Regions from separate parts of the Mitsuaria sp. CC2 genome, predicted to be linked through region 1. Evidence: predicted binding sites of a transcription regulator. Region 1 holds the regulator's gene; each other region holds the start of a gene.
What was found. The regulator HrcA, encoded in region 1, represses chaperone genes, less so after heat shock. The targets are predictions, from matches to a motif close to TTAGCACTCNNNNNNNNNGAGTGCTAA.
Positions count from the first base shown of each region.

Region 2: a site for HrcA is predicted at 2,988-3,014, ahead of groES (co-chaperone GroES). Genes of this name have one in related genera too.
Region 3: a site for HrcA is predicted at 2,346-2,372, ahead of rpoH (RNA polymerase sigma factor RpoH). Genes of this name have one in related genera too.

Region 1 is NZ_JARVXN010000025.1:12,289-16,845, forward strand. It holds gene PV762_RS17585 (ATP-binding protein) at 1-536, shown strand, start outside; tRNA gene PV762_RS17590 (tRNA-Ile) at 618-694, opposite strand; gene hrcA (heat-inducible transcriptional repressor HrcA) at 795-1,811, opposite strand; gene PV762_RS17600 (NAD kinase) at 1,893-2,768, shown strand; gene recN (DNA repair protein RecN) at 2,768-4,501, shown strand; gene rapZ (RNase adapter RapZ) at 4,498-4,557, shown strand, end outside.
Region 2 is NZ_JARVXN010000039.1:1,828-6,384, forward strand. It holds gene PV762_RS25230 (DUF692 domain-containing protein) at 1-738, shown strand, start outside; gene PV762_RS25235 (DNA-binding domain-containing protein) at 735-1,496, shown strand; gene PV762_RS25240 (DoxX family protein) at 1,493-1,984, shown strand; gene PV762_RS25245 (hypothetical protein) at 1,996-2,505, opposite strand; gene groES (co-chaperone GroES) at 3,122-3,412, shown strand; gene groL (chaperonin GroEL) at 3,464-4,557, shown strand, end outside.
Region 3 is NZ_JARVXN010000014.1:44,440-48,996, reverse strand. It holds gene cyoE (heme o synthase) at 1-512, shown strand, start outside; gene PV762_RS09960 (SCO family protein) at 563-1,192, shown strand; gene rpoH (RNA polymerase sigma factor RpoH) at 1,380-2,294, opposite strand; gene PV762_RS09950 (CHASE domain-containing protein) at 2,452-4,557, opposite strand, start outside.

The DNA of each region.
Region 1 (4,557 bases):
CTGCGGCAGCGAAGGTGTTCGGCAAGAAGCTTTCAGCAGAGGCGTTCGCCAACGCGAAGAAGCGCCCGGACATCCTCGTGCTTAAGGACTCGACCTGCTCTATCGTGGGGACCGAAGGATTTGACCAGACGGACTCAACGCTCACTCGCATACAAAGCGTGCTGATCATCGAGTTGAAGAAGGGGCGCTCGGCGATCGGCCGCGATGAGATGACGCAGGCCGACGGCTACATCCAGGACTTTCTTGAAAGCGGTGCCCTTGAGGGGACGCCGATGTTCCGGGCCTTCGTCGTAGGGCACGAAATTGCAGCCAAGACGGCGGCGGAGAAGGTGATCAAGGAGGATGACGTGGTGCGCGGGCGTGTCCAGGCCACCACCTACCACCAGCTCACTCGCACAGCCAACAAGCGGCTGTTCCGATTGAAAGAGCGCATCCCAGCCCGTTATGAGGACGTGACAGGAGCGGATTTGTCCGCCAAGGTGATGCAGACCGCATCGCAGGCCAATCTCGGGCTCCAAGCTCCTGGAAAGGACTAAGGAGAGGGTAGCGTTTTGACGAAGATCGCCAAAACCCAGGCAATCAAAGTCGCCGCGACGGCAGTCGTCATATGAGAATTTTGGTAGGCCGTACAGGACTTGAACCTGTGACCAAAGGATTATGAGTCCTCTGCTCTAACCAACTGAGCTAACGGCCCCCGGGGGTAATCGCATATACGAACCCTGGCGGGTTCGTTGGTTCCGGCGTTGCACCGGAGGGGCGGATTGTAAGCATGCTTGCGGCCTCCGCCGCCCGGCTCACTTCTGCGACAACGCGTTGCTCACCATCCTCGACGTGATGTCGACGATCTCGATCATGCGGTCGTAGGCCATCCGGGTCGGTCCGATGACGCCCAGCGTCCCGACCACCTCCCCGTCCACCTCGTACGGCGCGGACACGATGGAGAGCTCCTCCACCGGCACGACCTGGCTCTCCCCGCCGATGTAGATCCGCACACCCTCCGCCCGGCTCGACACATCCAGCAGCCGCATCAGCTGCGTCTTCTGCTCGAACATGTCGAACATCCGCCGCAGGCTCCCCATGTCGTGGCTGAAGTCCTGCACCGTCAGCAGGTTCCTCTCCCCCGAGAGGATCATCGGCTCGTGCTCCGTCACCCCCTGCTGCCCGACGTCCACCGCCGCGCTCATGAGCTTGGCGATCTCCCCGCGCAGCTGATCCACCTCCGACCTCAAGCGGTCCCGCACCACATCCAGGCTCAGCCCCGAGTAGTGCGCGTTCAGCCGGTTGCTGGCCTCCGTCAGGTCCGACTGGGTCAGGTCTTGCGCGGTGAACACCAGCCGGTTCTGCACATCCCCCGCCGGCGACACCATGATCACCAGCACCCGCCGGTCCCCCAGCTTCAGGAACTCGATGTGGTGGAACACCGCCGTCTTGCGCGGCGACGTGACCACCCCCACGAAACTCGACAGGCTGCTCAGCAGCTGCGCCGCGTTGGCAATCACCTTCTGCGGCTGGTCAGGCAACAACTGGCTCTCGAAGCTGCCCGCCCCCTCCCGCACCCCGCCCGGCTTGGCCGTCAGCAAGGTGTCCACGAACAGCCGGTAGCCCCGCGCCGTCGGAATCCGCCCCGCGCTGGTGTGCGGGCTGGCGATCAGACCCAGCTCCTCCAGGTCCGCCATCACGTTGCGGATGGTCGCCGGACTCAGCTCCAGCCCCGACGCCTTGGACAGCGTGCGCGACCCCACCGGCGAACCGTCGGCGATGTACCGCTCCACCAGAGCCTTCAGCAGTGTCTTCGCGCGATCGTCGAGCATGTTTTTCATTCTAAAGAACCCGGCGCCGGCACCCCCTCCGCACCCCCGGTCCCAGCACATCGCTGTGGTGTAATTCCCGCCATGTCCAAGCGCTTCCGCCACGTGGCCATCGTCGGGAAACCCCAGTCCAGGGGCATCCGGCCCATCCTGGAAGAGATTGCCGATTTTGTCGCCTCCCAGGGATTGGATGTTTCCCTCGAACAGGAAACCGCCGACAGCACCGGCATCACCGCCCTCCCCGGCCTCTCCCACGCCGAACTCGGCGCCCAGTGCGACCTCGCCATCGTCGTCGGCGGCGACGGCACCATGCTCGGCTTCGCCCGCCAGGTGGCCCGGTACAACCTCCCCCTCGTGGGCATCAACCAGGGACGCCTCGGCTTCATCACCGACATCTCCGCCGACCAGTTCAAGGACGCCCTCGCCCCCATCCTCGCCGGCGACTTCGAGATCGAACACCGCTCCCTCCTCGAAGGCGCCGTGATCCGCGACGGGGAACAGATCTTCTCCGGCGTCGCCCTGAACGACGTCGTCGTCTCCCGCGGCGCCACCGCCGCCATGGTCGAGCTGCGCGTCGACGTCGGCGACGAGTTCGTCGCCAACATGCGCGCCGACGGCGTCATCGTCGGCACCCCCACCGGCTCCACCGCCTACGCCCTTTCCGCCGGCGGCCCCATCCTCCACCCCGGCATCGGCGGATGGGTCCTCCTGCCCATCGCCTCCCACGCCCTCTCCAACCGCCCCATCGTGCTGCCCGACAACGGCGAGGTCCGCCTCACCATCGTCGCCGGCCGCGACGCGTCGGTGAACTTCGACATGCAATCCCTCGCCTCCCTCCTCCACGGCGACTGCATCACCGTGCGCCGCTCCCAGCACCGCGCCCCCTTCCTCCACCCCAGCGGCTGGTCCTACTACGCCACCCTGCGCCGCAAGCTCCGCTGGAACGAGGGCAACACCTGATGCTGCGCCGCCTCGAACTCAAGGACTTCGTCATCGTCCCGGCGCTCGAACTCGACTTCGCCGCCGGGTTCTCCGCCCTCACCGGTGAAACCGGCGCCGGCAAGTCCATCCTCATCGACGCCCTCCAGCTCGCCCTCGGCTCCCGCGGCGACGCCGCCGTCGTCCGCGAAGGCGCCTCCCGCGCCGAAATCTCCGCCGAGTTCGACCGCCCCCCCGCCCTCGCCTCCTGGCTCGAAGAAGCCGGCTTCGAATCGGGCGAGGAATCCCTCCTGCTCCGCCGCGTCATCGACGCCCAAGGCAAGAGCCGCGCTTGGATCAACGGCGGCACCGCCACCGTCGCCCAGCTGCGCGAGCTGGCCGAGCACCTGCTCGACATCCACGGCCAGCACGCCTGGCAAGGCCTGACCCGCCCCGTCAGCGTGCGCGCACTGCTCGACGACTTCGCCCAGATCGACGGCAAGCCAATGGCCGCCGCCTTCTCCGACTGGCGTCAGGCCACCGAAGCACTCGCCGCCGCGCAGTCGAAACAGGCCGACCTCGCCCGCGAGCATGAACGCCTGAGCTGGCAGATCGGCGAGCTCGGCCGCCTCGCGCCCGGCGCCGATGAGTGGGACGAGTTGAACGCCGAGCACCAGCGCCTGTCGCACGCGCAGTCGCTGATGGACGCTGCCCGCGGCGCGCTCGAACGCATCGCCGAAGCCGAGATCAACGCAGAGTCGCTGACCGACGAGGCGCTGTCCGCGCTCCAGGACGTGCTGGGCTACGACGCCGGCCTGCAGGACACCGTCACCGCGCTGCTCGGCGCGCAGGCGCAGCTGCAGGACGCGGCGCACAGCCTCAGCTCTTACCTGAACGCCGCCGACCTCGACCCCGACCGGCTCCAGCAGCTCGACGAACGCGTGTCCGCCTGGGTCACGCTCGCGCGCCGCTACCGCCGTCAGCCGGCCGAGATGGCCGCGCTGCTGGTCGAATGGAAGGCGGAGCTCGCGCAGCTGGACGCCGCCACCGACCTCGACGCGTTGCAGGCCAAGGTAGCCGCCGCGCTGAAGCGTTATCAGAAGGAAGCGAAGTCCGTCAGCACCGCGCGCGCCAAGGCGGCGCCCACGCTGTCCGACGCCGTCTCGCAGGCGATGCAGCAGCTGGGCATGTCCGGCGGCCGCTTCGAGGTCGCGCTGCTGCCGCAGGACGAGCCGCAGAGCTTCGGGCTGGAATCCGCCGAGTTCCTCGTCGCTGGCCACGCCGGTTCCACCCCGCGCCCGCTGGCCAAGGTCGCCTCCGGCGGCGAGCTGTCCCGCATCGCGCTGGCCATCGCCGTCACGACCAGCCAGCAGAACAGCGGCGCCGGCACCCTGATCTTCGACGAGATCGACGCCGGTGTCGGCGGCGCCGTCGCGGAGACTGTGGGGCGGCTGATGAAGCAGCTCGGCCAGCGCGCGCAGGTCCTCGCCGTCACCCACCTGCCGCAGGTCGCCGCCTGCGCGGACCACCACTTCCTCGTCGCCAAGGCGCTCAAGGACGGCAAGACCAACTCCGACGTCCGCCCCATCGCCGGCGAGGCCCGCACCGCCGAGATCGCCCGCATGCTCGGCGGCGAACGGCTGTCGTCGACCTCCCTCGCCCACGCGCAGGAAATGCTGGAACTCTCCGCCAAGGGCGCGCCGGTCGAGCCGTCGTCCAAGGCCTCGTCAAGCGCCTCCTCCAACACAACGTCCAACAGAAAGGTGAAGCCGTGAGCGCTCCCCACACCGCTCCGGTTCCCCCGCCCCAGGCCACGCCCACCGTCTCCTCC
Region 2 (4,557 bases), on a different contig from region 1:
GTGGCGGGCGGACCGCGGCTGGCCTTGCTCGAGACCCTGCGGGCGACGCATCCGCTGTCGCTGCATGGGGTGTCGATGTCGCTGGGCGGCGCCGCGCCGCCGGATGCGGAGCACCTGCGCCGCTTCGCCGCCCTGGCGGAACGGCTGCAACCTGTGCTGGTGTCGGAGCACTTGGCGTGGAGTCGCTTCGGCGGCGCCTATGCGCCGGACCTGCTCCCGGTGCCGCGCACGACGGAAGCGCTGCACCGCGTCGCGGCCAACCTCTCCCGGATGCAGGACGCGCTGCAGCGCCGCGTCGCCATCGAGAACCCCACCCATTACCTGACCCTGTCCCACGAGTGGGGCGAGGTCGATTTCCTGCATGAACTCGTGCGCCGCACCGGCTGCGGGCTGCTGGTCGATGTGAACAACGTGTTCGTGTCCGCCAGCAATCTCGGCATCGACACCGGGACCTGGATCGACGCGATCGACGGCGATGCGGTGATGGAGATCCATGTCGCCGGACATCGCCTCGATGGCGACGCCACCACGGGGCTGTTGATCGACAGCCACGATGCCGCAGTCGCGGCGCCGGTGTGGGCGCTGCTGGAACGATTGACGATGCGCATCGGGCCCAGACCGACGCTCGTCGAGCGCGACGGCAACCTGCCGCCCTTCGCCGAGCTCCTGGCTGAGCGCGGTGACGCGCAGTCCGTGCTCGACGTCCGCTTGTCTGCGCCTCAAGAGGTGCCGGCATGAGACTCATCGAACTCCAGGAGTCCTTCTGGCGCGACCTGTGGGCCGACCCGGAAGATGGCGTTGCCGGCTCGGGTGTGGCTGCCCAGCCTGGCTTCGCCGTGTATCGCAACACCGTGCTCAAAGGCTGCGCGGACGCGTTGATCTCGCTGTATCCATCGGTCCATCGCCTGACCGGCGACGCCTGGATGCAGGCGGTGGCGCTGGACGCCGTGCGGGCCGATCCGCCGTCGGGCGGCGACCTCCAGCACTACGGCGCGTCCTTCCCGGCCTTCCTCGATGCTGCGCTCGCCGGCGGCGAGCTGCCCTGGCTCGGCGACGTGGCCCGTCTGGATCGCTTCTGGGGCGAAAGTCATGTCGCGGTCGACGCACCGGTGCTCGACCCGACGTCGCTGGCGCGTTTCGACCCCGAACGGCTGGCCGCGTCGCGGCTGGTGCCCCACCCCGCGGCGCGATGGCGCTGGTCTGAGGACTGGCCCGCATTCAGCCTGTGGCATGCCGCCCGCACCGGCGCCGACGACCCCAACCCGCCGCACTGGCTCGGACAGGGCGCGCTGCTCACGCGGCCGTCGGGCGCGGTCGTCGCGCTGGAGGTCGCCGCCGCCGAGTGCGCGCTGCTCGATGCCTGCGCCGCCGGTGAGCCGCTCGGACCCGCCCTCGACGCGGTCCAAGACCGCTTCCCTGCTTTCACTCCCGGCACCGCGCTGGGCCGCCTGCTCAATCACGGCGCCTTCACGGGCGTCATGGAGATCCCGTCATGAACACCATCACTGCCACCTCTCGCGCCGGGCGCGACTCCGCCGGGTTCCTGGCGGCCATCCGCGATCGCCTGGAGCGCCTCATCTCGCCCGACCTCATCGCACTGGCCTGCCGCTTCAGCATCGCGGGCGTCTTCTGGCTGTCCGGCCGCACCAAGGTCGAAGGCTGGTTCACCCTGACCGACACGACCTTCCTGCTGTTCCGCCAGGACTACAAGCTCCCGCTGATCCCGCCGGAGGTGGCGGCCTACCTCGCCACGGGGGCGGAGCACGTGCTGCCCATCCTGCTCGTGCTGGGGCTGTGCACGCGGGTCGCGGCGCTCGGCGTGCTGGGGATGACGGCGGTGATCCAGACCTTCGTCTATCCGTCGGGCTGGCCGACCCACCTGAGCTGGGCGGCGCCGATGCTCTATCTGGTCGGTCGGGGGCCGGGCCGATGGTCGCTGGACCATCTGCTCGCGTCAAAGGCAATCGGTCCGTGGCGGCGCTGACCCCAGCACCGTCAGGAGATGTCCTTCAACGTCCCCGCTGCGAAGGCGGCCGCTGCGGCCTTGGCCGTGTAGACCGACGGCCCGTCGTAGCGCAGCGATTTGCGCACGCGTGTCATGACGCCGTCTGCCCACTTGCAGAAGGCCGGATCCTTGGCGACCCACTTGCCGTCGACGAAGACCCGGTTGTGGAAGTACAGCCGTCCCCAGCGCATCTCCGACCCGGTGTAGTACGGGCGGATCAATTCGATCAGATGGGAATTCTCAAGATCGACGTGCGTCTTCACCGGGCTCAGCCGTTTCAAGATGACCCTGCGCGGTAGCGACTTCGGCGGCAGGTAGCTGGTCAGGGAAACCTGACCCGCGGCGGACACAGGGATGGCCAACCGCTCCAGCGGCAACAGATCCGCCAGATCGTCCGTCGCAGTGTCTGACAGGACGTCGACGTCCCCGGAAGCGACCAGGAGGTCCTGAATCGCAGCGACGTCGCTGTCCGTTGCGTGGTAGCTGAACTGTTTGGCCATTGCTCCGGATCTTCTCATCGCGATGCGCCGGCCGCCGATCAGGCCCTCATTGAGGAACGCTAGTCCGAACTCGATCCGATCAAGATCGTCGCCGACCGTTCTTCCAGGAAAGCATAGGCGAAGTCCCAGAACACCGGATAGGCCGGGTGCCCGCTGCTCAACCAGAAACGTTTTATCGCAAGGGCGCGCTTTCCCAACGCGGACACTTCATCGGCCAAATCGTGACGGCCTTTCCGACCAATACTCCTAGGAACCCGCCATGACGCTTGCGATCCCGTCACGTGTGCCCTCAACCTTGATGTCACGAGACGCCGCTTCACGACGGCGTTTTGCGGCGGGTTGAATCGAATGCCGCACGCCCAACGGCTGGTGTGTTTCCCGTACGGACAATCCCTCCCCCGCCGCCCTGCGAATCTCCTCCCGGCATCTACGGCTTCAGCCGCGCCCTTGAAACGTCACCACCCGTCCATATAATCTCCCTGCTAGCACTCGCGAAGGTCGAGTGCTAACAAGCCCCGCGGCCCTGGCTGAGGGGCTTACTTCTTGTGATGGACTGGCTTGTGCGTTCAGCGCACGGCGGGTCATTGAAGCAAGTCTGCATAGTCAAGGAGATCTGATGAAACTGCGTCCTCTGCACGATCGCGTGATCGTTAAGCGCCTGGAAAACGAAACCAAGACGGCCTCCGGCATCGTCATCCCCGACAACGCCGCCGAGAAGCCCGACCAGGGTGAAGTGCTGGCCGTCGGCCCGGGCAAGCGCAACGACAAGGGTGAGTTCGTCGCCCTGAACGTCGCCGTCGGCGACCGCGTCCTGTTCGGCAAGTACAGCGGCCAGACCGTCAAGGTCGACGGCGACGAGCTGCTCGTCATGCGCGAGGAAGATCTGTTCGCCGTCATCGCCAAGTAATCGGCGACCGCGACAGACATTCATCCAGATAGAGAATTCGGAGAAATACACATGGCAGCAAAAGACGTTGTCTTCGGCGGCGAGGCCCGTGCCCGCATGGTCGAAGGCGTGAACATCCTGGCCAACGCGGTCAAGGTCACGCTGGGCCCCAAGGGCCGTAACGTGGTGCTGGAGCGCTCGTTCGGCGCCCCCACCGTCACGAAGGACGGTGTCTCGGTCGCCAAGGAGATCGAGCTCAAGGACAAGCTGCAGAACATGGGCGCCCAGATGGTCAAGGAAGTCGCTTCCAAGACCTCGGACAACGCCGGTGACGGCACCACCACCGCCACCGTCCTGGCCCAGGCCATCGTCCGCGAAGGCATGAAGTACGTGGCCGCGGGCATGAACCCGATGGACCTGAAGCGCGGCATCGACAAGGCGGTCACCGCCCTGGTCACCCAGCTGAAGGCGGCCTCCAAGGCCACCACCACGTCCAAGGAAATCGCCCAGGTCGGCACGATCTCGGCCAACTCCGACGAATCCATCGGCAAGATCATCGCGGACGCGATGGAGAAGGTCGGCAAGGAAGGCGTCATCACCGTCGAAGACGGCAAGAGCCTGGACAACGAACTCGACATCGTCGAAGGCATGCAGTTCGACCGCGGCTACCTGTCGCCGTACTTCATCAACAACCCGGAAAAGCAGTCGGCGATCCTGGACAACCCGTTTGTCCTGCTCTACGACAAGAAGATCTCGAACATCCGCGATCTGCTGCCGACCCTGGAAGCCGTCGCGAAGTCGGGCCGCCCGCTGCTGATCATTGCTGAAGAAGTCGACGGCGAAGCGCTGGCGACCCTGGTCGTCAACACGATCCGCGGCATCCTGAAGGTCGTCGCCGTGAAGGCCCCGGGCTTCGGCGACCGCCGCAAGGCGATGCTGGAAGACCTGGCCATCCTGACCGGCGGCAAGGTGATCGCCGAGGAAGTCGGCATGTCGCTCGAGAAGGTCACGCTGGCTGACCTGGGCCAGGCCAAGCGCGTCGAAGTGGGCAAGGAAAACACCACCGTCATCGACGGCAACGGTTCCAACGACGACATCCAGGCGCGCGTCAAGCAGATCCGCGTCCAGATCGAGGAAGCCACCAGCGACTACGACCGCGAGAAGCT
Region 3 (4,557 bases), on a different contig from region 1:
ACGCGATCATCTACACGATGGTCCTGAAGCCGACGACGCCGCAGAACATCGTGATCGGCGGCGCGTCGGGCGCGATGCCGCCGGTGCTGGGCTGGGCGGCGATGCGCGGCGAGCTGGGCTCCGAAGCCTGGCTGATGTGCCTGATCATCTTCCTGTGGACGCCGCCGCACTTCTGGGCGCTGGCGCTGTACCGCAGCGAGGATTACCGCAAGGCCGGCCTGCCGATGCTGCCGGTCACGCACGGCAACGAGTTCACCCGGCTGCAGATCTTCCTCTACACCTGGATCCTGTTCGCGGCGACGCTGCTGCCTTTCCTGACGGGCATGAGCGGCTGGATCTACCTGGCTGCGGCCCTCGTGCTGGGGCTGATGTTCTGCTACTACGCCTTCAAGCTGTGGAGAGCATATTCGGAAGCGCTGGCGCGCAAGACCTTCATGTTCTCGCTCCTGCACCTGTCGCTGCTCTTCGGCGCGCTGCTGCTGGACCACTACGTCAGTCCGTGGATCAGTTGAGCTGACTCGGACGACGGACCTCGGAACCTTCCTTCGGATCGGATGTACGGATGATCTCGCGACGTTCTCTCGGACTCGGCGCCCTGGGTTCCCTGGGCGCCCTCGGCGCGGCGACGCTGCTGTCGGGCTGCGACAAGCTGGGCTTCTCCTCGGCGCCCAAGGCCAGCTTCCAGGGCGTGGACCTGACCGGCGCGGCCTACGCGCGCGGCTTCAGCCTGCCCGACCAGAACGGCAAGACGCGCACACTGGACGACTTCAAGGGCAAGGTCGTGGTCGTGTTCTTCGGCTTCACGCAGTGCCCGGACGTCTGCCCGACCACGCTGGCCGAACTGGCGCAGGTCAAGAAGGCCCTCGGGCCGGACGGCGACAAGGTCCAGGGCGTGTTCGTCACCGTGGATCCGGAACGCGACAAGCCCGAGCTGCTGAAGGCCTACCTCGACAGCTTCGACCCCGGCTTCGTCGCGCTGCGCGGCTCGCCGGAGCAGCTCAAGGAGACGGCCAAAGAATTCAAGATCTACTACGCCAAGGTGCCGGGAAAGACCCCCGACAGCTACACCATGGACCACACGGCGGCCAGCTTCCTGTTCGATCCGCAAGGACGGGTGCGGGTGTTCTCACGCTACGGCGCGGGCGCGCAGGCGTTGATGAGCGATATCAAGGCGTTGATCGCTGGGCAGTAAACCAGCGCTCGGCCTGCGGGGGCCAGGGGGCCGGCCCTCATACGTGTCACATGTTCCACAAATCGGGTCAACCCCCTGGCCCCCGCAGGCCTCAGGCACGGGTGGTGGTGGCATCGAAAAAGACAAAGGCCCCGCATCGCGGGGCCTTCGTCATGGGGCGTCTATCAGGCGATCGAGCAGGCTCGGATCAAGCGGCTTCCGCCACCATCGCCTTGCGCATCTTCTTCATCGCAGCGACTTCGATCTGTCGGACCCGCTCCGCGGAGACCTTGTACTCGGCCGCCAGCTCGTGCAGCGTCATGCCGCCCGAACCGTCGTCGTTGACGTTCAGGTAACGCTCCGTGACGATGCGGCGGCTGCGGTCGTCCAGCAGGTCCAGCGCCTTCTGCAGGCCGTCCGTGGCCAGACGGTCGCGGGACCGGGACTCGATCACCCGCGTCGGTTCCTGCGCGTCGTCCGCCAGGTAGGCGATCGGCGCGAAAGTCTCCCCGTCGTCGTCGGTCTGCGGTTCCAGTGCCACATCGCCGCCGGAGAGCCGCGTCTCCATCTCGACCACGTCCTCGGGCTTGACGTTCAGCTCTTCCGCCACCAAGGCGATCTCGGCTTCCGTCAGCGAGGTGCGCTGCTGGTTCTCGGCGTGTTCCTTCAGCGCGTGCTTCTTCGAGCGCAGGTTGAAGAACAGCTTGCGCTGCGCCTTGGTCGTCGCGACCTTGACCATGCGCCAGTTCTTCAGGATGTACTCGTGGATCTCGGCCTTGATCCAGTGCATCGCGTACGAGACCAGGCGGACGTTCTGCTCCGGATCGAAGCGCTTGACCGCCTTCATCAGGCCCACGTTGCCTTCCTGGATCAGGTCGCCCTGCGGCAGCCCGTACCCCAGGTACTGGCGCGAGATCGACACCACCAGCCGCAGGTGCGACAGCACCAGCCGGCCGGCCGCGTCCACGTCGCCATGCGTCTTCAGACGCGTGGCGTAATCCTTCTCTTCTTCCGGCGTCAGCAGCGGGATGTGGTTGATCGCCGTGATGTACGCATCCAGGTTCCCGAGCGACGGCACCAGGGACCAGGGATCGCGGACCTTCAATGCAAGGGTGTTGGACATGGGTTCGTTGCTCCTGTATCGGGGCGGTCCTCCGACCCGACGCCAACGATATTAGCACTCATGCGGGAGGAGTGCTAAGGCTCGCCAGATCGGCTGGGTCACGGGAGGGCTACCCTTGAAACCGAGTGTGAGCCTGCCGTCTTAGGACCGACTTAAGTCATTGATCTACCGAAGAAATCGGAAGATCAAAGCTGAAAGTGGCCCCCTCGCCGGCGATGCTGGCCACCCGCAGGCGGCTGCCCATCAGCGCCAGCAGCCGCTGCGTGATCACCAGCCCGATCCCCGTCCCCTCGATGGCGCCCACCTCGCGCCCCAACCGGTTGAAGGGTTGGAACAGCTGCCCCATCTGACCCTCCGTGAGGCCGGGGCCGGTGTCGCTCACGCTGAGTTCAACCTGCGAATCGTTGATGCGTCGTGCCCGCAGCCGGACCCGTCCGCCCTCGTGGTTGTACTTGACGGCGTTGCTGAGGAGGTTGGTCAGGACCTGCTTGAGCCGGGTGGCGTCGGCGCGCAGCCGGCCGGCGTCGGGCGCGAGCTCGACGTCCACCGCCACCCCCCGACGCTGGCGCTGGGTCTCGATCATCGCCAGGCTGTCCGAGACGATGGGCGCCAGGTCCTGGTCGTCGATCTGCACGCGCAGGCCGCCGGCGTCCAGGCGCGACAGGTCCAGCGTGTCATTGATCATGGCCAGCAGGTGCCAGCCCGATTGCTGGATCTGCGCCAGCCAGCCGCGCTGCCGCGCGCTCAGCGCCGACTCGGGGTCCGACTCCAGCAGTTGCGAGAAGCCCAGCATCGCGTTCAGCGGGGTGCGGAGCTCATGGCTCATCCGGGAGAGGAACTCGTTCTTGGCGCGGTTGGCCGCGAGTTCGGCCTCATGGATGCGCTCCAGCTCCGCGAGCCGGAGCTGTTCGCCGATGTCCTCGACCACGCCCAGCAAGCGCGACGGCTGGCCCTGCGCGTCGCGCAGCAGGCTGACGGTGGACCGGACGGTGATGACCTGACCCTGGCCGCCGATGTAGCGCTTGACGCGGCTGTAGCGACCGAGTTCGCCCCGGATCAGCGCCATGCCGAGCCGGCTGTCCTCGGCCCGGTCCTCGGGATGGGTGATCGCCAGGATGGAGCGCGCCTTCAGCTGCTCGAGGCTCATGCCCAGCAGCTGGCAGAAGTAGGGGTTGATCTCCTGAGGCCTGGCGTTGAGGTCGCAGGTAACCACGCCGATCGGCGCGTGTTCGACGATGTCCCGGAAGCGCTCCTCGCTGGCGCGCAGGCGGTGGGTGGCTTCCTCGACCCGCCGGGCGACCCGCGCGGTGCTGCCGGTGACGGACAGCAGCAGCAGGCCCAGCAGCGCGGTGCCGGCCAGACCCGCGATCGCGAAGGGCAGGGCGGCGCCGCCGTCGAGCATCGGCAGCCCGGACGGGTTGTAGACGACCAGCCGCCACGCGCGCCCGGCGAAGTCGAAGTCGCGCGAGCGGCTCGGCAGCGCGGCCGGCAGGCGCAGACAGCGCTCGTCGCCGGCCAGCAGCGGACGACGGCTGCCGGCGGTGACGTCGATCAGGCAGTAGTCCAGCCGACCCTTGCGCGCCGCCAGCGCGTCGTGCAGCAGCGTTTCGGGCCGCAGCGTCGCGAAGGCCACGCCGGTGGGCCGGCGGGCGCGGCCCGCGGCGTCGCGGAGATCGGTGGAGCCGCCCTCATAGAGCGCGCGGTAGACCACCACGCCCATCAGCGTCACGCCCGCGTCCTGAGACAGCGGGAAGCTCTCGCTGGCCGCCGGCTGGCCGGTCGCCATCGCGCGTTCCTGCGCGGCGCGCGCCTGCGGGATGTTGCGGACGTTGGCGCCCATCGCCGGCCGGTTGCGGGCGAACGGCGCGATCAGGCGGATCGGCAGCCGGTCTTCGGCGGGGTTGGGGGTCAAGTCGCCCGGCCGGCGCCGTTCATACACGCGATAACCGACGTAGCCGTCCGCCTGCGCCGCCTTCTCGAAGGCGGGCAGGTCCTGCGGACGCACCAGCGGCGCCCAGCCGACCGCGTACACGGCGCCGCCGGCGCGGGCCCGCTCGGCATGCGCGCGCTCGAAGTCGACGCGGCTGATGTTCGGCGCAACCAGCAGCAGGCTGTGGTTGGCCTCCAGCGCGGTCAGCGGCATCGACAGCGTGTCGGACAAGGTGTTCAGCGCATTGACCGCTTCCAGGTCGAAGGCGTGACGCCGACGTCCCTCCTCGTTCCGGGCGACATGCAGCGTGGCGCCGAACAGCAGTGCGCAGGC